Regions from separate parts of the Undibacterium sp. GrIS 1.8 genome, predicted to be linked through region 1. Evidence: predicted binding sites of a transcription regulator. Region 1 holds the regulator's gene; the other holds the start of a gene.
What was found. The regulator FliA, encoded in region 1, starts transcription of late flagellar genes. The targets are predictions, from matches to a motif close to CTAAAGTTTNNNNNNNNNNNGCCGNTA.
Positions count from the first base shown of each region.

Region 2: the regulator FliA is predicted to act here: its motif matches at 8,444-8,470, upstream of fliD (flagellar filament capping protein FliD).

Region 1 is NZ_JBEONQ010000014.1:16,028-26,528, reverse strand. Features, by position in the region: gene flgF (flagellar basal-body rod protein FlgF) at 1-122, opposite strand, end outside; gene flgE (flagellar hook protein FlgE) at 602-1,885, opposite strand; gene AAKU64_RS08595 (flagellar hook assembly protein FlgD) at 1,983-2,648, opposite strand; gene flgC (flagellar basal body rod protein FlgC) at 2,741-3,145, opposite strand; gene flgB (flagellar basal body rod protein FlgB) at 3,151-3,627, opposite strand; gene flgA (flagellar basal body P-ring formation chaperone FlgA) at 3,908-4,567, shown strand; gene flgM (flagellar biosynthesis anti-sigma factor FlgM) at 4,680-4,991, shown strand; gene AAKU64_RS08570 (flagella synthesis protein FlgN) at 4,988-5,476, shown strand; gene motD (flagellar motor protein MotD) at 5,824-6,609, opposite strand; gene AAKU64_RS08560 (flagellar motor protein) at 6,618-7,358, opposite strand; gene AAKU64_RS08555 (RNA polymerase sigma factor FliA) at 7,340-8,071, opposite strand; gene AAKU64_RS08550 (MinD/ParA family ATP-binding protein) at 8,078-8,932, opposite strand; gene flhF (flagellar biosynthesis GTPase FlhF) at 8,925-10,202, opposite strand; gene flhA (flagellar biosynthesis protein FlhA) at 10,199-10,501, opposite strand, start outside.
Region 2 is NZ_JBEONQ010000017.1:48,658-59,158, reverse strand. Features, by position in the region: gene AAKU64_RS10110 (acetyltransferase) at 1-337, opposite strand, end outside; gene AAKU64_RS10105 (class I SAM-dependent methyltransferase) at 330-968, opposite strand; gene AAKU64_RS10100 (WbqC family protein) at 965-1,666, opposite strand; gene vioA (dTDP-4-amino-4,6-dideoxy-D-glucose aminotransferase VioA) at 1,666-2,784, opposite strand; gene AAKU64_RS10090 (O-linked N-acetylglucosamine transferase, SPINDLY family protein) at 2,839-5,442, opposite strand; gene AAKU64_RS10085 (flagellin N-terminal helical domain-containing protein) at 6,137-7,933, shown strand; gene AAKU64_RS10080 (flagellar protein FlaG) at 8,021-8,398, shown strand; gene fliD (flagellar filament capping protein FliD) at 8,506-10,501, shown strand, end outside.

The sequences.
Region 1 (10,501 bases):
AAAGAATCGATCTGCGCGCGAAATCCCGTTGTCGTGGCATTGGCGAGATTGTTGGAATTTGTCGCCTGTTGCTCAAGGATGTGTTTCGCTCCCGTCATTGCGGTATAAATAAAACGATCCATTACACACCTCTCTTTAATAAGCAATACATCAAGAATCTCCGCCGAACTAATGACCAAACTGCTTACCAAATAAAAACTAAAGATTGGCCGAATTTTTACTAAATATCAGCCAGCTGCCCGCCGAATGGTTTAACTTTCTGCGGCTTTGCGACCATTAACATCAATACAAAAATCGTACTAAACAACAAGATAAATACCGTATTTTCACCTTATCTTTACTCTGCTTTTTTTCTTACTTTGGTAGGCTGACATTGGCTAATTCAATATACTCCCCATTATTTTCCTTAAAATAAGCTCCTTAACAAGGAAATACATGGACAGCTAATATATACCTACCTAGAGTATAAAATAATCAATACGTACTAACGGGACAGCATATTGCTGATCATTTCATTCAATTTCAGTCAGACTCGCACGCCTGTATATAGCCATAATATTCAGCAGCGCCTTAGCTTATGCGAGCCACGGGAGGTTATGGTTTATCGTAAATTCACCAATGTTTGCTGAATCTGGTCTTCCGTTTTAATGGTCTGTGCATTCGCTTGATAAACCCGCTGAGCCGTGATCATGTTGACGAGCTCCGCCGTAAGGTCAGTATTTGAGTCCTCGACAGCCGATGAGGTTAACGTCCCTTGACCACTAGAGCCAGGTGTTCCCACCAAAGCGGGACCAGATGTTGAGGTCTCGTTCCACTGATTATCGCCAATTGATTGCAAACCATTTGGATTGGTGAAATTAGCTAAAACAACCTGACCAAGGACGGAGGTTTTACCGTTGGTATAACTACCGACGATAGTGCCGTCTTTAGCAGTAGTAAAACTCGATAATTTGCCTGACGCATATCCATCCTGTTTTAATGTACTGACACTAAAATCAGAACCAAACTGCGTTGAGCCAGTCATGTCTAGCTTCACATCCAAAGGTGTAGAGATTGGCGTTACAGCACCCGACGTGACTGGAATAGCAACTTTTAATGCCTTAGGGTCGTTGACAGAAAATGCTGGAGTTGCCGAAACTAGCTTGCCCAAATTATCAAATGTCAATTGGCCCAGGGCAACCGGCGCTGCTGGCGGTGTGTAGCCAACAGGTATACCGTCACTGGTGGCATACACATTCCAAGTTAAAGCTGCCGGATCTTTCGCAAAGAAAGTTTGCAATACGTGCGAATTACCTAAGCTATCAAAAACAGCAACTGAGGTCGCGTTGTTGTATGAAGTTGGATCGGTAGGAGAAAATACAATCGGTGTAGCACCACCTGGATTTGTTTTACGTGAATCCAGATTAACCAGTGCATTAACAGCAGTAGTTTGCGAAGGCGGAATATCTGCTGTATTAATATTGATCGCAGCAGGAGATCCCGTCGACAAAGTACCATTGGCGTTAGCAACATAGCCTGTCAATTGCGCGCCTTGCGCATTAACGATAAAACCGTTTTTATCCAACTGAAATTGGCCGTTACGGGAATAACTCACCGCTCCATTCGTATTCAACCGGAAAAACCCATTGCCGTTAATGGCGATATCTAAGGGATTATTAGTTGTGCTGACATTACCCTGCGTAAATTGCTGGGCGATCGCAGCCACTTTCGTACCGATACCCACTTGCGCACCACCGGCACCGTTCAGAGAATTGGCATATACGTCAGCAAACTGCACCTCTGCCTGTTTGAAGCCAACGGTACTGGCGTTAGAAATATTGTTACCGATGACATCTAACGATTTTGATGCAGCATTCAAGCCGCTTAAGCCTTGTTGAAAACCCATGATGTTTCCCCTTTTTTACTGGAATAGAATTGAACTAATAAGTTAGCTAATGATTGCGCTAATTTAGGTTAAAACTGATGCTGAACTGAGATCCACACTAATAGATTTTCTTCACATCGGACATACTGATATCGCCAATATTGGCAACACTCAATTTGACCCCTTGCGCGCTTGATGTCACGCTAGAAACTAGCCCAAAACTTAATGCTGTCGCATCTACTGCTTTGCCCGCGGTAGTGGCTGTGACGGCAAATGTATATTGGCCGTCAGGTGCAGCACTGCCCTTATCCGTCGAACCATCCCAAGTCAATTGGCTAAGACCTGCTTCTGTTGATCCAAGGCTGATCGTTTTAACCGTAGCACCAGAAGCATCTTTAATCGCCACATCGACTTTGTCCGCACCTTGGGCTAGGTCGATACCATAAATCGATTTACCGCTAGACAAACTAATTGCACTACCAGGCGCGATAACCCCATGACCAATCATGTTGGCGGCTTGCAAATTTTGCCCTGCAATCATATTGCTGCTTAAAGTTGCGACTGCAGCATTAAGCTGATTGATACCAGTCACAGTTGATAACTGTGCAAGCTGGCTAGTAACCTGAGCGTTATCCATCGGGTTTAATGGATCTTGATTTTTCATTTGCGTTACTAGCAAAGTTAAAAATTGATTTTGCGTATCCGCCACAGTCGATTTTGTCGCCGCGGTGCCGTTCTGCGTCGCCAACAAAGCTGGATCAACGGTATTAGTTATTGTGGTCATTTGATATCCTTCATCCAGTATTGGGGCGGTACAAAAAAAGGGGCGTTACAAAAGTGTTTTATTCGAAGTACTTTATTTAATTGGCTAACTCGTTACTGACCTAAAGTCAGAGTTTTAAGCAACAAGGTCTTAGCGGCATTCATCGTATCAACGTTGGTTTGGTAAGAGCGAGAGGCAGAAATCATATTCACCATCTCTTCGACGACATTCACGTTTGGCATCGCCACATAACCTTTTTCGTCTGCCAGAGGATGCTTTGGGTCATACATCAATTTAGGCGGATTACCGTCCTCAACGACCTCTTTTACCTTGACGGATGTGGCAGTGGCATCGCCAGATGGTACGGCGCTAAAAACTACCTGCTTGGCTTTATAGGGCTGACCGTTTGAGCTGGTTACGCTATCGGCGTTGGCTAAATTACTAGACACCACATTCAAGCGCTGTGCCTGGGCGCTCATGGCAGAGCCTGCGACATTAAAAATATTGAACAAGGACATAATAATTACCCCTGGATAGCGGCTAACATACCGCGAATCTGCATATTAATCATAGTAAGGCTGGCCTCATAACGCAAAGAATTATCTGCAAATTGATTACGTTCCACATCCATATCTACCGTATTACCATCTATGTTGCTCTGCGCTGGATTACGATAAAGTAACTGGCTACCGCCTGCATTATTTTGTCCATCAAGGTGATTTGGTGAGGTTTTCGCCAATTCTGTTGGAGATTGATTTCCCGTTTGACGCATTGCATTGTTTGCTAAATTGCCATTTTGATTGACGGCAGCGCCAGTCGATGTTGCAGTCGTCGCATTATTTAAAGCATTATTCATCGCGGACGAAAAATCGATATCGCGCGCTTTATAATTGGGCGTGTCGGCGTTAGCGATATTGGATGAAATCAATTGCTGACGCTGCCCTCTGACAGATAGCGCAGTTTCTTGAAAACGAAAATAATCATCGATTCTGTTAGCCATATTCCCTCCAATTACGATCTGCTTTAGTGCGGTTTTAGCTTGATAACAACGCGATAATTTAAGTAAAAGCAATATCAGCGGCTGTTTAAACGGTTTTTGATGCTTTGCATGTTATCCCCGCAAAGACAAGTCCAATCATCTAAAAAGAAGACCAAAATACCGTCTATTCCTCGATTTACTTTCCAAGATAAAAACTACAATTTGATTCAATGCTTCCACCGAGAATCCAATGAAAAAGCGATTAATATCAAGATCAATGCTGGCCATCTTAAGCATAATCTTGAGCACGCAAGTCGTTGCCGAGCCAAACAACGCTCAGCAAAATCCCTTGGCGGTGCGGGAGGCAGCAGAAAACTTTTTAAAAACACAGTCCGCAGGCCAATCTGGCGATGTGCGTATTAGCGTTGGGCCACTGGATAGTCGCTTAAACTTAGCTGCATGCCCTAATTTATTGCCATTTTTACCTCAGGGAAGTAAACCCTGGGGCAAGATTACGGTAGGCGTACGCTGCGCAGAACCAACTCCTTGGATTGTGTATCTGACAGCAAATGTGCAAATTACTGGTGATTACTATGTCACTGCGGGATCTTTGGCGATAGGACATGTTCTGACAGCCTCGGATCTAATCAAAACCAAAGGAGAACTATCAAGCCTCCCAAATGGTGTTGTGACAAATCCAGAACAAGCAATAGGCAGGTCAATAACGACATCCGTCACGTCTGGTACTACATTAAGAGGAGACATACTAAAAAGTCCCCCAGTAGTGCAACAAGGACAATCTGTGCGTGTAACCAGCACGGGTAAAGGATTTCAGGTAGCGACTGACGGACAGGCATTAAACAATGCAAGCGAAGGACAAGTAGCAAAAGCGAAGACAATGTCAGGTCAGGTAGTTAGCGGAATAGCCAGAGCTGGCGGAGTTATTGAGGTCACATATTGAACCGGGATTACCTTGCGGAACGATATTTCCTTGCTCAAGGTTAAAGTTTAAAATAACACAGCCGATATACATAACGTAGATGTATATAAATCCGAATAAAGAGGGTAACGCTGTGAAAATTAATGACGCACTACAAAGTACGCCGGCAGTACCAACTGGCACTCAGGTTCGTACTGATCGTTCGCCCGATAAAGCAGAGGTAGCAACAACGCCTTCGCACACGGTGCAGATCTCGCCCCTGTCGACGCAATTGCAGGCTTTACAAAACACTCAGGCTAGCAGCGGTGTGTTTGCAACAAAAAAAGTGGAAGAAATTAAGCTCGCCATTTCTGAAGGACGCTTCCAGGTCAATTCAGAAAAAGTAGCTGATGGCTTGCTTGAGACTGTTAAAGATTTATTAAACTCTAGAAAACAATCATCATGAACCTCTCCAGCGCAAAACTACTCCAATTAAATCAATGCCTTAAAGATGAAGTCGTAGAAATGACATCATTATCTGAGTTGTTGAAATTGGAACAAGCTGCGCTAGTTGAAGCACGTGTGAATGACCTGACAGAAATCACCAAAGATAAAAGTGCGCTACTTGTAAAAGTATCTGAATTAGAAAAATTAAGAGCATCAAGCTTAAAAGATCTGGGATTTCTATCCGATATGTCTGGCATGCAAGCATTGCTGGAGCAAGTACCAACAGAAGTAGAAACATCTAATTATTGGAAAACGCTTTTAGCGATTTCTGAACAAGCGCAAGAAAATAACCGCACAAATGGTATTTTGATTAACCGCCAGTTCACTCGTAACCAAAGTGCACTGAACATACTCCAGCAAAACAATCCTGCAGGATCAATGTACGGTCCAAACGGACAATCAACAGTCAAAAACATGCCGGGTCGAGGCGTAGTGGCAGGTTAATGCAGCTTAATTGAATACAACGGAGTAATCACTTTTGCCAACTTTGGCTTGCCTAGTAAACTCCTGAAATCAAAATCAGAAAATATTCTTTGATAGCTACATGCACTTCTATAAGCTATCAAATTTAACATACTCCCCCATCAGCACCTCCCAATATGGCTTATTGCCCAATGATTGTCTGGACGATTTAAATATACTCATAGTGAGTATATTTTAACCAAGGATTCATATTTGATTGATGATTCCACTCGGCTAAGCAAAAAAACATACGGAGCGACGGGTTCGTCGCTGTATTTTTGTAAGCGACTCTGTATATTCCACCTGTATATTACATGCAGATCCCAGCTTCAATTGGCTCTTTTATCGGCAGATGTTACCGGAACGTCAACACCCGATTCTGGCAAAATAGCCAGAATAGTGACCGTTACGCGTCGATTTCTGGCCCTGCCATCCGCGGTATCATTTGATCCGACTGGCATTTTCGGTCCTTGTCCAACGGCAGTCATGCGATTTTCATCAACGCCGTTTTCCGTGAATAATCGGACGACAGTACTGGCACGCACGGCGGACAATTCCCAGTTAGATGGAAAATTAGTATTTTTAATAGGTAGATTATCGGTGTGCCCCTCCACCTGAATGGCGTGATTGTCCAGCTTTAACACCGATGCAATCGCCTTCAATGCCTGATTTGAATCTTCGTTCAGCTTTGCCTCGCCCGGGGCAAAAAGCACACTTGCATTAATTTCTATCGTAACGCCACGACTTGTCTGTGTGACTCTTACTTTACCCTCTCTGACCAAGGGCTCTAAAACAGCCAGAATATCGCGTGCGATCCCGGTCATTTGCTCACGCTCTTTGCGTAAGGGCTCTGTATTTCTGGGTTTGATGATGGGAAGAGGATCTAACTTAATCGCAGGCTCTAAGTCGGTATCTTTTTTAGTCGGCTTAACTAATACCTCTTTACCAAACGCCCCTGTAAGCGAATTAGACAGCACACGGTACTTGCCTTCGTTGACCGATGAGATAGCATACATGACGACAAAAAAAGCAAATAACAAGGTAATGAAATCGGCGTAAGAAACTAACCATCTGTCATGGTTGTCACTCTCTTCATGATATTTCTTTCTGGCCATGGCTAATATCAGTTTTTATGGTTTGCCAGGCGCTCTTCCACCACTCGAGGACTATCGCCAAATGCGATGCTGTAAAAAATATCCGATAACATTTCGCGCCTTACTACCTCACGATGGACAATTTCTTTCAGCTTGTTACTGATAGGTAGGAACAACAAATTTGCCAGGCCTACACCGTAAATTGTCGCTACAAAAGCGACTGCAATCCCGCTACCGAGCTTACTGGGATCACTCAGATTTTCCATCACATGGATCAGGCCGAGTACCGCGCCTAAAATCCCGATAGTTGGCGAATAGCCGCCAGCCGCTTCCCAAATCTTGATGGCTTGCCGTTGCTCCATTTCGTATAACGACACGTCAACTTCGAGAATATCTTTTATGCGGGCAGGATCAATACCGTCAATAACAAGGCGTAAACCTTTGCTTATAAAAGGATCTTTGCTGGATTCCATGTAACGTTCAAGGCTCAAAAAACCTTCGCGGCGAGCAACTACGCTCCAGATCAATGCCTCTTGTATAGTTTTTTTACTGGTATCGACTGGCATGGAAACAATCCATTTCAGCATCCTGACACCACGGATAAACGTGGGCATCCGGCTTTGCAACAATACAGCGCCGATCGTGCCGACAACAACGATGACAAATGCAGCAGGCTGCACTAAGGAGGATAAGCGTCCGCCCTCAATCAGTTGGCCTGAAAAGATGCCGACAACTACTAAGATAAATCCAATTAGGCTAGCCCAGTCCACGCTTTCTCCCTTAAAGAAGCCCTGAGTCGGGCTACTGCCTGGCTATGAAGTTGCGATATCCGGGATTCGGATACGCCCATGACGGCGCCTATCTCTTTTAAATTGAGCTCTTGTTCGTAATACAAACCCATGAGTAGCTTTTCTCGCTCGGGCAAACTATCAATCGCGAAGATCACAGCATCACGAAAATCGCCATGCAAAAGATCTTCTAAAGGATCGCCTGAACGATCGTTACAGTAATGATCGAGGAAATGCTCTTTGGTATCTGCATCATGAAAATCTTCGTAATACACGAGTTGATGTCCACCACTCTCACCCAGCAAATCCTGGTATTCGGCCAGACTCAATTTCAGCAACTTAGCAACTTCCGTTTCTAGCGGTGGACGTCCCAATTTTTGCTGCAATGCGTTCATTGCGTTTTCAATTTTGCGCATGTTTTGGCGCACACCACGCGGCAGCCAATCACTGCTGCGCAATTCATCCAGCATTGCACCGCGTATGCGTTGCACTGCATAGGTTTCAAATTGTGCGCCGTGATTATCTTCATAACGGTTAACGGCATCTAGCAGACCTATCATACCGGCCTGCACTAAGTCATCAACTTCGACGCTGGGGGGCAATCTCGCTTTTAATTGATAAGCGAGTCGCTTCACTAGTGGAGCATGCTCCGTAAGTAGGGAATTTTTATCTGATTTTCCGCTAGCGGTGTACATAATCAATCAAATTCCGAGACGAATACCTAACTCTGGCAATCCATGTAAACCTAATGTTGAGCGGGCTGTTGATCTTGCGGTCAAGGCAAGCCGCTCAGCTAATTGAGAAAACGCAATAGAGGCACCCGCCAATGGGAATGCATCAATCACCGAACGACCTAAATGCGCTGCTTTTTTCATGTGATCGTCCTCTGGCACGTAGCCAACAAAATGCAAAGGTACTGCTAAATATCGACTAGCCGCTTGTGCCATATTGGTATAAACCAATCGTGCTTCCGGTTCTGTTACACCCGATACTAAAATACCATAAGAACGACGGCCTACACGGTTATTGACACGTTTAATCAAACCATAAGCATCTTTAATCGTGGCCGCATTGGCAGATACTTGTATTACGACTTCGCTCTCTTCAAATGAAGCTAGCGGGAACGCATCATCGCCATCAATTTCGCTGTCCACAATGACCAAGTCCGCACTGTTTGCAGCAACATCAAAAACACGGGATAAACGCTTAGTATTTTCGGCGGGCAATCGCGCCAACGCAGTCGCATATTTTGAGAGCATCGTCACAGATAAGCCTGCTGATACAATTTTTACTGCCTCTTGCATTGTACGCCGTTGTCTTGCAACGTCCAACAAGGTCTGCTCGGTATTTGCATTGAGCCAAGCGCCAATACTATTGGCCGAAGATCTGGCATCAACCATCAAGACTTGCTGCCCTTTTCTCGCAAGAGAAGCACCTAAATTAATAAGCATGCCACTTTTTTCTTCGTCACGCAAAGCGGATAAAAACGTGAGCACACGCGGTCTTGGCGCCTCTAACATCCGGCGCAAGCCTTCTGCCTGATCAAAACTAGCCAAAAGACACCTCCCGCAAACCATTATTGGTATTCGCGGCGGAAGCCATAGCCGCATTTGCCATCACCATCGGTAGCTCTTCATCTTGCAATCGATAGGCAGATGTCTCTCGTTTTAATTTGAATGCGCGATCAACCAGGTACTGCTTGTTTGCGATGTGCAAATCCTCAGGCACACGCTGGCCACTGGCGAGATAATAGATATGAAGCTTTTGACGAATCGCGATATCTAACACGCCGCCGATAGTCGCGGCCTCATCAAGCTTAGTCAAAATACATCCCGCCAACCCGCTACCCTGATAAGCCCGAACGACCTCACTAAGTGTCTCGCCTGTAGAGGTCGCGTTTAAACACAATAAGCGTTTTACATTGGCATCTGCACCAGACAACATAGCAACCTGCTCTGTCACCATTTTGTCGCGTTGGCTGACGCCGACCGTGTCGATTAATACGGTATGTTTATTTTTTAGTTCAGACAAAGCAATCCGTAAATCAGATTCATCTTTAACCGAATGCACCATCACACCTAATATTTTGCCGTAAATACGCAATTGTTCGTAGCCACCAATACGATAACCATCCGTCGTAATCAATGCTAGTTTGGCAGGGCCATGGCGCATCACGCAACGGGCAGCGAGTTTTGCTGTGGTGGTGGTTTTGCCTACGCCTGTAGGGCCAACCAAAGCATAAACGCCGCCTTTTTCTAAAATTTCATTCTCATTATTGATAGTGGATAAATTGCGATTTAAAATCGCTTTAATCCAATCCATACTACTAGCGACGGTTTCAGATTCTGGCATTTTATCGACTAGATAACGGGATAAGCTTGCGCTGAAACCCGTTGCCAGCATCTCTCGCATTACTTCTGCCTTTTGAGGTTGACGTTTTTGGGTGTTCGTCCAGGATATCTCTGCCAATTGCGCTTCCAGCATACCGCGCATAGACCGGATTTCAGTCATCACGTCGGCTAACTCACCGGCGCTGACTATGTTATCTAGCACGTGTGGCTGAGATTTTGAGAGCAGAGGCGATTCGCTGGCTTGCCATCCCTGTTCAGTCTGCTGCAACCGCGGTGGAAATTTGGCCGTCTCCGGGATCGCACGCTGATCCGATGATGTCGCAATTGAACTCATCGTCTCATCTGTCATCGCTAGTATTTCTACTTTTCCATCGACGTTCCGATTAGAGAGAATGACTGCATCCGAACCGAGTGCATCCCTCACCATACGAATTGCCTCGCGCGATGTATTCGCTGAAAATTTCTTCACGTTCATAATTGCCCTCCAACCAGGCTGGTAACTCTAATTGTTTTTGTTTCTGGTAATTCTGCTTGCGATAACACTTTTAACTGCGGCAAAGTACGCCTCAAGAAACGCGACAACAACGCTCTTAAAGGACCCGGCACTAACAGAACCGGCGCTAAACCCATCTGCTCTTGATGTTTTGCTGCTGCCTCTGTCTGAGTTGCCAAGGTATCTGCCAATCCTGGTTCAATACCTGCGCCATCAGAGCCACTCGTTTGCAATGCTTGCATCAGCAAACGTTCGAGCCGGTTATCTAATGTCATCACCGT
Region 2 (10,501 bases), on a different contig from region 1:
AACAATTCTCTCCAATAGGGTTGTCAAACATCGTCAACTTCGTGCTGACATAGCTTATACATTGGTACGCTTTTTTCTTTATCGCCTCGTAGACTGCTTGTCGATCAGCGTTCATATGTTTAGGTGACATGGGCGCAAAGAACATAAATTCTTCAGGCGGAAAAATATTATCTACGTCTTCAAATGCAACGACGGGTAAACCTCTAAATTTTTTATCCTCAGGTAGAAATTCTCGGTTAACGCTAAAGGCGACGACTTCATGAGTAGAATCGTTTTTCAAATAGAAGTGAGCAAGCTCAGCAAAATCCTTTATCCCAAATATAATGACTTTAGCCATAACAAGACTCCTTATAAACGTAGACTGTATATTCATACAATCCATAGTCGTTACGTATAACGAAATGACGATTTAATTCACGCGTAAGAAAAGTACCGACTAAATCTAAAGGCAAATGAAACAAATCATCACGCTCCCAATCTACAAACGTCGACATCACGTTAAAAGCAATTCCAACCCGTGCTTTTGAAAAAACAATACGGAGAAGTTGTTTGAAATAATCAAACATCTCATCAAAATCAAGTCCCCTCTTTTCAGTAAACACCCCATTCATTACGATGAAATCAAAACCAGGCAATTGATCAGCTTGCTGTATCACATCAAGGCAATAATAAGTATTTTCGGGATATTTTTTTTGGGAAAAATCACAAAATATTTGTGATGCATCCAGACCAGCATAAGTAATCGATGGAAAAGTCTTTTTTAAAATCGGATAAAGGTGAGAAGCACCACAGCCAAAATCCAATAAGCTCATACCATCCAAAGGATTTCTGAGTACATCCAGCATCACAGAATAACGCTTGGCAGCATCAAGTTCGTTCGGCCAATCAACTCCAAGATGCGTGTCGCCATGACGCTCAAAGCATTCTTCATAATGACGAATAATCGAATTATATTTTGCTTGGCTCAACACAACTCCTTCTCTGCGAGCAATGCAGTTAATTCCTTACTACTGTTGAACATACACACATCAACAATGGATAAAAATGGTAAGTGCTTAGATTGAAATTGTTTGTATTCGATCTCTCTCATTTTTAAAAAATGCAGACAAAGCTCATGTTTAGCGAATGACTCTTTTGAATAAAGATCAACGCCACCAATAGGATTAATATAGTTCTGGCTCTGTTCCTTTTGGCAGATATCAATAATTCTATCTTGCGCTCTCAAATGATTATTCCCATATTTTCTTGAGCTGGAAATAATTTCAACTGAGATACCAAGATAATCGACAAATTTACCTAGACTATGAAGTAGAAATTTATCCAGAGAACTCTCGTTATAGCCAAAAATCTCTTCAATCAAAGACATTACAGAACGAAAATATGGGGCACGCGAATAAGACTGAGTAATTGTTTTTAAGGTCTTTTCACGCCATTTAGATTCATCAAAAATAGATAACTCACAAATTAATTTGTTCTGACTATTTCCGATAAGTGGTATTGATATCGTGTGCGCCTCGCCATTAACCAGAATACGATTACGATTGACCCAACCGCGGTTAATCATGTTGACATCATCAAGGATTACAAATCTATCTACCGAGGCTAGCAGTTGAAAATAGCCAAGGTACGGAAAAAAGTAAGGCTGCATGATGGCAATTGTTGTCATTATTCAGCGATCAAATCAATCACAAAATCTTGTTGTTCAATAGTCAGCGAAGGGAAAATCGGCAAACAAAGTACCTGCTGAGATGCTTTTCTAGCGACAGGCAAATTAGCTGGGGCCGCAGATGGCAAACCCCGATACATAGGAAAATCGCTAATTAAAGGATAGAAATATCGTCTGGCATAAATATTATGATCACGAAGCTTTTGAAACAACGCGTCGCGTGACATTGGGTAGTCTTGCTCGATTAAGATAGGGTAATAGGCAAAATTTGCGGCGTGCTCGCCGGTAAAGGACAATGATCTGATTCCTTTTACATTTGCTAACTTGCGACGGTAAATCGAATCGATTTCCTTACGTTTTTCTAACGCGGCATCAATCCCTTTTAATTGCAATAAACCAAATGCGGCATTGACCTCACTCATCTTGCCATTAATACCTGGGGCGACAACCGTAACTTCGTCAACAAAGCCAAAGTTTTTTAAATGATCAATATGTAATTTCGCTTTTGCCGTAGGTGAAATGATTGCTCCGCCCTCAAAGGTATTAAAGACCTTCGTTGCGTGGAAACTTAAAACAGATAAATCACCGTAATTCAAAATGCTTCCATGTTTAGATTTAACGCCAAAGGCATGGGCAGCGTCATAGATTAATTTCAGTCCATAGTTGTCTGCAATTTTTTCAATTCGCTCGACATCACATGGATGTCCATAACAATGGACTGGCATGATCGCCGTAGTTTGCGGAGTAATTGCGGCTTCAATCTTATCTGGATCCATGTTTAAGGAAATAGGATCAACATCCACAAAGACCGGCTTGATACCGTTCCACAATAGTGAATGAGAAGTCGCTACAAATGAATACGGCGTTGTAATCACTTCGCCAGTGATGCGCAACGCCTGGAGCGCAGTCACCAAAGCGATCGTCCCGTTGGTAAACAAAGAGATATGCTGGACGCCGAGGTACTTGCATAACTCTTCCTCTAGCTGCTGATGGAAAGGACCGTTATTTGTCAGCCATTTATTTTTCCAGATTTGCTCCAGGTAAGGAATAAACTCTTCCAATGGCGGCAGCACTGGCTGGGTGACATAAATTGGCTCATCAGGAATTTTATTGATCATTTTATGCCCACTTAAAATAAATGTGACAAAAGCCATGTTGAATAAAGTGTCTCATCAATCAGCCTGCTTTTTCTTATCATCTAATTCTGCGAGATCAAAAGAACAGGCTGGCAAGTTGTTACACCAACGTTCCCACATATACCTGAAAGCGCGATATACAGAATCAGTAAGTAGCTCTGGATGACACTTGATTGAGTTTTCAGACCTAGTGCGAAGCGTGGATCGGATGGTAGAGAGTAAATCGAGATTCGCACACCAGAACAATCCCTTATGAATAAACTCTTCCTCACTGGTCGCAAGAAAATCATCTAAACCTACCTGCCCCATAATGCCTGCGGCAGATCGTGACGGTACGGTGTCACCGATCAAAGATAAGGTTGGCACTCCCATCCAAAGTCCATGATGCGTTGTCGTACCGCCGTTGTAGGGAAAGGTATCAAGACACATATCAATACGATGATACAAGTTGAGATAATCAGTCATATTTGAACGGCCGTAAAAACTAATCCTATCTGACGATATCCCGTGGGCGGCAAACTTATCTGTAATCGCACTTGGATTCAGCGTCTGAGGCATAGAGCCTAATAAAATCTTTGATGTCGGTAATCGAGCCATTAGCTTCGACCAAAGTGCAATCGTCGCATCATTGATTTTCCCAATCCGGTTAAAACTTCCAAACACAATATAGCCTTTTTCAATTGCCGGAAGTGGAGCGACATCGGATGCAACAGTACTAGGGTTAAATGGCGCACTGCATGGAATGTTGGCAATTTTCTCTGAAAATAAAGAATCAAATTGCCCATTAGGCAATAAGTAATGATCCCCAATAAAATAATCCATTGCTGACAAACCTGTGGTGCCAGGATAGCCAATCCAGGTAACTTGAATTGGTGCAGGCTTTCTGGCGAACAGTGTCAGGCGATTCATCGACGTATGCCCAGAGAGGTCGACCAAAATATCAATTTTATGCTCTAAGATTTGTTTAAAAACCTCATCATCATTTTTTGACTGTATGACTTCCCAGCTAGAAAAATACGACTTCAAGCGAGCGGTATCTTGATCTTCTTCTTGATTGTTATAGTAAGCATATAGCTCGACAAGGTCATACTTGCACAAATGTTTTAGTATGGGCTCAATAAATGTGGCTACTGCGTGGTTATAAAAGTCGCCAGAGACAACGCCTATTCGCAAGCAGCGATCACTGGTCTTATCATTGGTATGGACGGGCCAATGAGAGATTAGAGCTGATTCAAACCGTTTTGCAAAAAGTAAATGTTCTTGAAACAATTCTTTTGCGGTAAGAGTACCCGCCTCACTCAATAAAAATAATAGGGCTGTATTGGCACCATGGTCTTTGGGATCAAGCTCAATGGCTCTACGAAGTAGTCGTTCAGAATCCGCTATTGGTTCAGCAAGAAAGTTACCAAGAATGCCCAAGCTACGGTATGCGACGCTAATCAAGGGATCAAAATGCAAGGCTTTATTAAAACTGGCCTTAGCCTCGATATATTGGCGTTTTTCTACATACACCGTACCTAGATTGTTATAGGCAGATGCAAAATCTGGCCTCAACTCGACAGCCTTTTGCAGATGCAACAGAGCCAAATCTAATTCTTTCAATAGAAATAGAATGCCTCCCAGACAATTGTGCGCATCCGCCATATCAGGCGCAAGTGATGCTGCAAGGATCGCCTCAGCTTTTGCTTCTGGCAAACGCGCCCTCTGTTTGAGTACGTTTGCTAAATTAAGATGAGCTAAAGCAAACTCTGGCTTATATCGAATCAAGTCTCGAAAACAAGACTCAGCTTCCTCAAATTTGGATAGGGCTGCGAGCAGATTGCCTAAATTATTGTAAGCCTCCAGCATCTCAGGATTTAGCTGGATCGCTTGCTTATAGTGCTGCTCAGCAGAAGAGAAATTCTTCATTTGCGTGTAAGCGAGTGCCAGATTGAAATGCGCAATTGGATCATCAGGCAAAATACGCAACGCTCGCTGCATCGACGTCAACGACTCTTCTTTACGATTAAGCTCAAGCAGTGCAATCCCCAAAAACCGCCATGCAAAACCATGCTGGGGATTTTTTTTTGTCAGCTTATTTGCTAAACGCTCTACTTCTTTATACGCACCCTTCTCATACAACTTGACCAATTGATCGACGCCCTCTGAAAACACCACCGATTTTTTGGACGTCAGCGGCCTCAGTTTTGTACTAGATCGATTCTGAGTAGATGCTGTTAAAGAGGAATTGTTCTCGGTTTGATCTGGCGCCGGCGCCGTATTGCTATTTATATTGCTGCTAAAAAACTGTTCACGCAACTTGATAGCCTCTGCAACAACATTGTCATCACCTAGCGACTGCAAGATAGCGATGTAGGCAGACCAGTAGCTATCCGTGGTCGGAGAAGCTTGAATCGCGCGCTCAAAATATGTAAGCGCAGTCAATTGCTCGCCCTGTAATAAGCTTAATTGCCCCAATTGAAAATTGGCATCATCATGCTCCGGGACATGCGTCAGGATTAATTCATAGCACTCTTGTGCTTTCAAATGATTACCGCCTTGCATGTATTGCTTGGCCATGACCAACAATTGATCTATTGCCGCAAGTGCTTGTGCAGGCGAAGAGAGCTGGTTCTCCAAGACTTGGTGTTCCGTGGTCATGACACGACTAACCTCATGGTTTGATTTCCTTTTATGCCAGCGATAACGTGCAACTCGTTAGTACTAAAGAAAACGAATAGCAATCGTAAATAAGACACAGCGCGATCATTACGACATGTGAAAACGCTCTATTTCCATATACTCCCCCATATTTTCATCAAAAACCCCTTACTAACCAATGAATATATGGACACCTAAAAATACTCATATAGAGTATAAAAAAATTAGGATAAAACGATGAAAATAATCGAATAAATTAGTCCACACGACTAGCAGCATCATAGTATTTTTTACAATGAAACTGCCTTATCTCAATCCACTCCGATGAATTATGCGTGTATTGGAGAGATCAACGTGACATTAAGTAACTACCAGAATAGACTTTTATTTATTGCAGACATCGCTGGTTTGGATGCTCAGTTGTCTTATTTTTATCAAGATTAACAAAATTTATTGATAATCTATCTCGAAAATAAGATCAATTTCACCCTCAAGTAATTTGAATTGATGCCGTTTAGCGGGCAAGTAAATAAAACTTTACACCTTAAATAAAATATTTACTTGGGGAAATTCATTAAACTTTTTAGCTATCCGTCCGATACCTGATAGCAACGGCGGTCCTGTAGTCTTAACAAGACAGACCAAAGTTTAAGGCCACTCGCCAATTCAAATAACTTAGGTAAGGAGTATCACCATGGCTTCATTCATCAATACCAACATTGCCTCGCTCAATGCGCAACGCAATTTAACAACGTCCCAAAACTCCCTCGCGACTTCTTTACAACGTTTGTCCTCAGGTTTGCGTATTAACAGCGCAAAAGACGATGCGGCGGGTTTGGCGATTTCTCAACGTTTAACGTCTCAAATCGGTGGTTTAAACCAAGCTGTTCGTAATGCGAACGATGGTATCTCACTAGCGCAAACGGCCGAGGGTGATTTAGCCCAAATCGGTACTAACTTACAACGTATTCGTGATCTGGCTGTTCAGGCAGCCAACGGCTCTAACAGCGCATCTGATCGTGCTGCGATCAATAACGAATCCAATCAGTTGATCTCTGAGATCAACCGTGTTGCTAGCTCCTCTAACTTCAATGGCGTGCACTTACTTGATGGTAGCTTCACTGCGCAAACTTTCCAAGTTGGCGCAAACGGTACTTCAAACGATCAGATCAACATTGCATCAATCGCCAGCGCTCACACGTCATCCTTAGGTGTAGGCTCTAATTCTAGCTACTCCGCTAGTATTTCAGGCGGCACTAACGCAGTTGGTGGTCTCAACTCCGGCGATTTGGTCATTAACGGCTTTAATGTTGGCGCAACTAGCTCTGATGGCGTGTCTAACACAGCATCAAGCGGCAGCGCTATCGCAAAAGCTGCTGCGATTAATGCAGTCAGCGGCCAGACTGGTGTTACTGCAACGGCACAAGCTACAACATTGGCAGGCACGGCAGCAACTGGTTTCGCTACTGCAGTCGCTGCTGGCGACATCAAAATCAACGGTGTTGATATTGGTGCACTGGCAGCAGCAGGATCTGCAGCAGAACGCGGCGCTCAAGTAACAGCAGCTGTTAATGCAAAATCAAGCCAAACAGGTGTTACAGCAACATTTGACAGCACAACTGGTGCCGTATCTCTGGCCGCAGCCGATGCACGAAATATCACGATCACTAAATCGGCTAATGCTGGCGCTAATGACACAACAACGGGCTTGACTACTGGTGTTGCAGCAGCAACAGCTGGCGTCACTACTACAGTTGGTACAGTTAAATTGTCGTCGACAAGCTCTTCTGGTATCACTTTGGCAAATGGCGGTACAGGCACAACATCCGGCACAACCATTACAGGCACAACAGGCAATTCACTTGCAGCTGGCGAACTGACTATTAATGGTGTTGACATCGGTGCGGTTACTGGTGGCTCAACTGCAACGTTGCAAGGTGCTGCATTGGCTACTGCAATTAATGCCAAAACATCACAAACTGGTGTTACTGCAACGAATACTGCTGGTGTTTTAAGTTTTACTAGCTCACAGAATGCAGGCTTCACTATTACAACTAAAGGCAATGCAACATTAGCCAATACCGGTCTTGCAGTAGGTACAACAACGGTAGCGGGTGCTGGTGCAACAGCTTCTGGCTTGAGTGCTGGTAATACAGCGGCTACGGCTACGGTTGGTGCAGGTTTATCTTCATTAGATTTGACTACTGCTTCAGGTGCGACTTCAGCATTGGCAACAATTGATGCTGCTCTGGCATCAGTCAATAGCTCACGCGCTTCCTTAGGTGCTTACCAAAACCGTTTTGCTTCTGCTGTCAGCAGCTTGCAAACAACTTCGGAAAACTTGACTTCATCTCGTAGCCGTATTCAAGATACAGACTTCGCCTCTGAAACTGCCAACTTGACACGTGGTCAAGTATTGCAACAAGCGGGTACTGCGATCTTGGCACAGGCAAATGCCTTGCCACAGGGTGTGTTGGCTCTGTTGCGTTAATCAATGGCAGGGGTTTAACTCTTCATTGAAAAGTGCAATCCCCTGGTCATTTTTTGACCAGGGGAATTTTACTTAAAGGAAACAATCATGGATGCTCTTTCGACTGGTAATCAACTACCATCAGGGCAAACTGTTTCAGATCGCTCTACCTCTGGAAATATTGCCACCACATCTACCGTCAAGGCATCAACGCCGACAGAAACAGCGCAAGCCATCACTCCGGCAGCCAAAACACAAGCAACCAGAGATCAAGTCGATAGCGCGGTCAAAGACATTAACAAAGCACTACAATCTAGCTCACAGGGCCTGGAATTCAGTATTGACCCTGATTCTAAGCATGTCGTTGTGAAGCTAATTGATCAACAGACCAAACAAGTTTTACGCCAGATACCGAACGAAGAAGTACTGGAAATTTCTAAATCCCTGGATAAACTACTGGGGCTATTGATTAAACAAAGCGCCTGAAATGCTAAAAACGTTCAGTTTTGAAATAGGCAGGTAAATCCCCTTCTAAAGTCTGGTTTGCTTTTGCCGATAATTAGTTAAAGTATCGTCTCGTAAAGGGGAATCAGGTGTCCATTCAATCTACAGGTATAGGCTCAGGTCTTGATGTTAATTCACTCGTCAGCAAGCTGATGCAAGTGGAAAGTCAGCCTTTGACCAGTCTGGCGAAAAAACAAACGAGCTACCAAGCCAAGCTCTCAGCTTACGGAACTCTCAATAGCGCCTTAGGTTCATTTCAAAGTGCTGTTGCAAACCTAAGTAATCCCTCAGTCTTCCAGTCGTTAACTGCAACCTCTGGTGACTCAACGATTGCATCCGCAACGGCTGCGGTATCTGCAGCAGCGGGAACCTACAGCATTACAGTCAACCAGCTTGCCCAAAATCAAAGTATTTCAAGTGCTGGCCAGGTCAGCTCTTCTGACGCCATCGGGACTGGCACATCTGCGACCGTTTCTTTTAAGTTCGGTACGATTGCAGGCACAGCAGTGAATGGTACCTATCCAAGTGGTGCAACATTTACACAAGATACAACGCAAACGACAGGCACTGTCACGATCGATAGTAGTAACAATTCATTGCAGGGCATCAGAGACGCTATCAACTCTGCTGGCATCGGTGTCAATGCCTCTATCGTCGGTGACGGTAGCGCTACGCCTTATCATCTGGTGCTTAGCTCGGCCAAAACTGGTGCGACTTCTAGCTTACAAATCAGCGCGACAGGTGACTCTGCTGTAGCTAATTTACTGAATTACGATCCTTCTGGAACGCAGAACTTTACTGAAATCAGTACGGCTCAAAATGCCAGTCTTAAAGTGAATGGCATTAATATCACCAGCGCCGCCAATACTGTAACCAGTGCCGTACAAGGTGTTACTCTGAATTTAACTAAAGCTGGTACGACAAGTATTTCGGTAACGACAAATTCTGGCGCAGTACAAAATAGCGTGACTAATTTCGTTCAAGCCTACAATGCGCTGAACGCGACAATCACCAGCCTCACCTCCTACAATAGCAGCACGCAAAAAGGCGGCCTGTTGCTGGGAGATTCAACAACTCAAGGCGTACAAAATCAAATTCGCAATTCTTTGTCGGCTGCAGTCAACGGCTTGGGTGGTGGCTTAACTACTTTAAGCCAAATTGGTGTGTCTTTTCAAAAAGACGGCTCATTGTCTGTCGACTCTACAAAATTAAGTAAGGCCTTAACAAATAATTTTAGTGACGTTGGCGGCTTGTTTGCCTCTATCGGCAAGACTAGCGATAGCTTGACTAGTATCGCTGGCTCAACTTCAGCGACCAAAGAAGGTACTTACGCTCTTAATGTGACGCAAATTGCGACTCAAGGTAGTTTGACGGGTAGTTTAGCTTTGCCTGGTACGACCACGATTGATGCAAATACGACGTTAAACGTAACACTCAACAATCTGAATGCCAGTGTCGCCATTCCAAGCGGTAGCTACACGCCAGCTCAATTAGCGACTGCAGTACAAACAGCGATTAACACCACATCTGCGTTTTCAGCAATAGGTTCTTCTGTTAAAGCCAGTATCAATAGCAGCGGTCAATTAGTATTGCAGTCAACAAGTTATGGTTCTTCATCTAACGTGACATTAGCGGATGGCACCGGCACTAGCGCATCAAGTCTGGCTGGAACACAATTGAACGGTACCGCCGGGCTCGATGTAGCCGGTACACTCAATGGGACACAAGTAAGTGGATCTGGACAAACCTTAACTGGTGCTGTGGGAACCAACACTGAAGGATTAAAAATCCTGGTCGCGGGTGGATCGGTCGGTGCCCGTGGTACGGTCAACTACTCAATCGGCTATGCCAGCAAATTAACTACTTTGCTCAACGGTTTTTTAGGAAGTTCTGGAACGATTGCAAGCACCACGGACGGTGTCAATCGCACCCTTAAAGACCTTAGCAAACAGACGGATACGCTTAATAGTCGCTTGATTGATGTCGAAGCGCGTTACCGTGCCCAATTTACGGCCTTGGATTCGATTATTAGTAGTTTAAATAGCACCAGTACATTTTTGACCCAGCAGTTATCGGCACTAACGG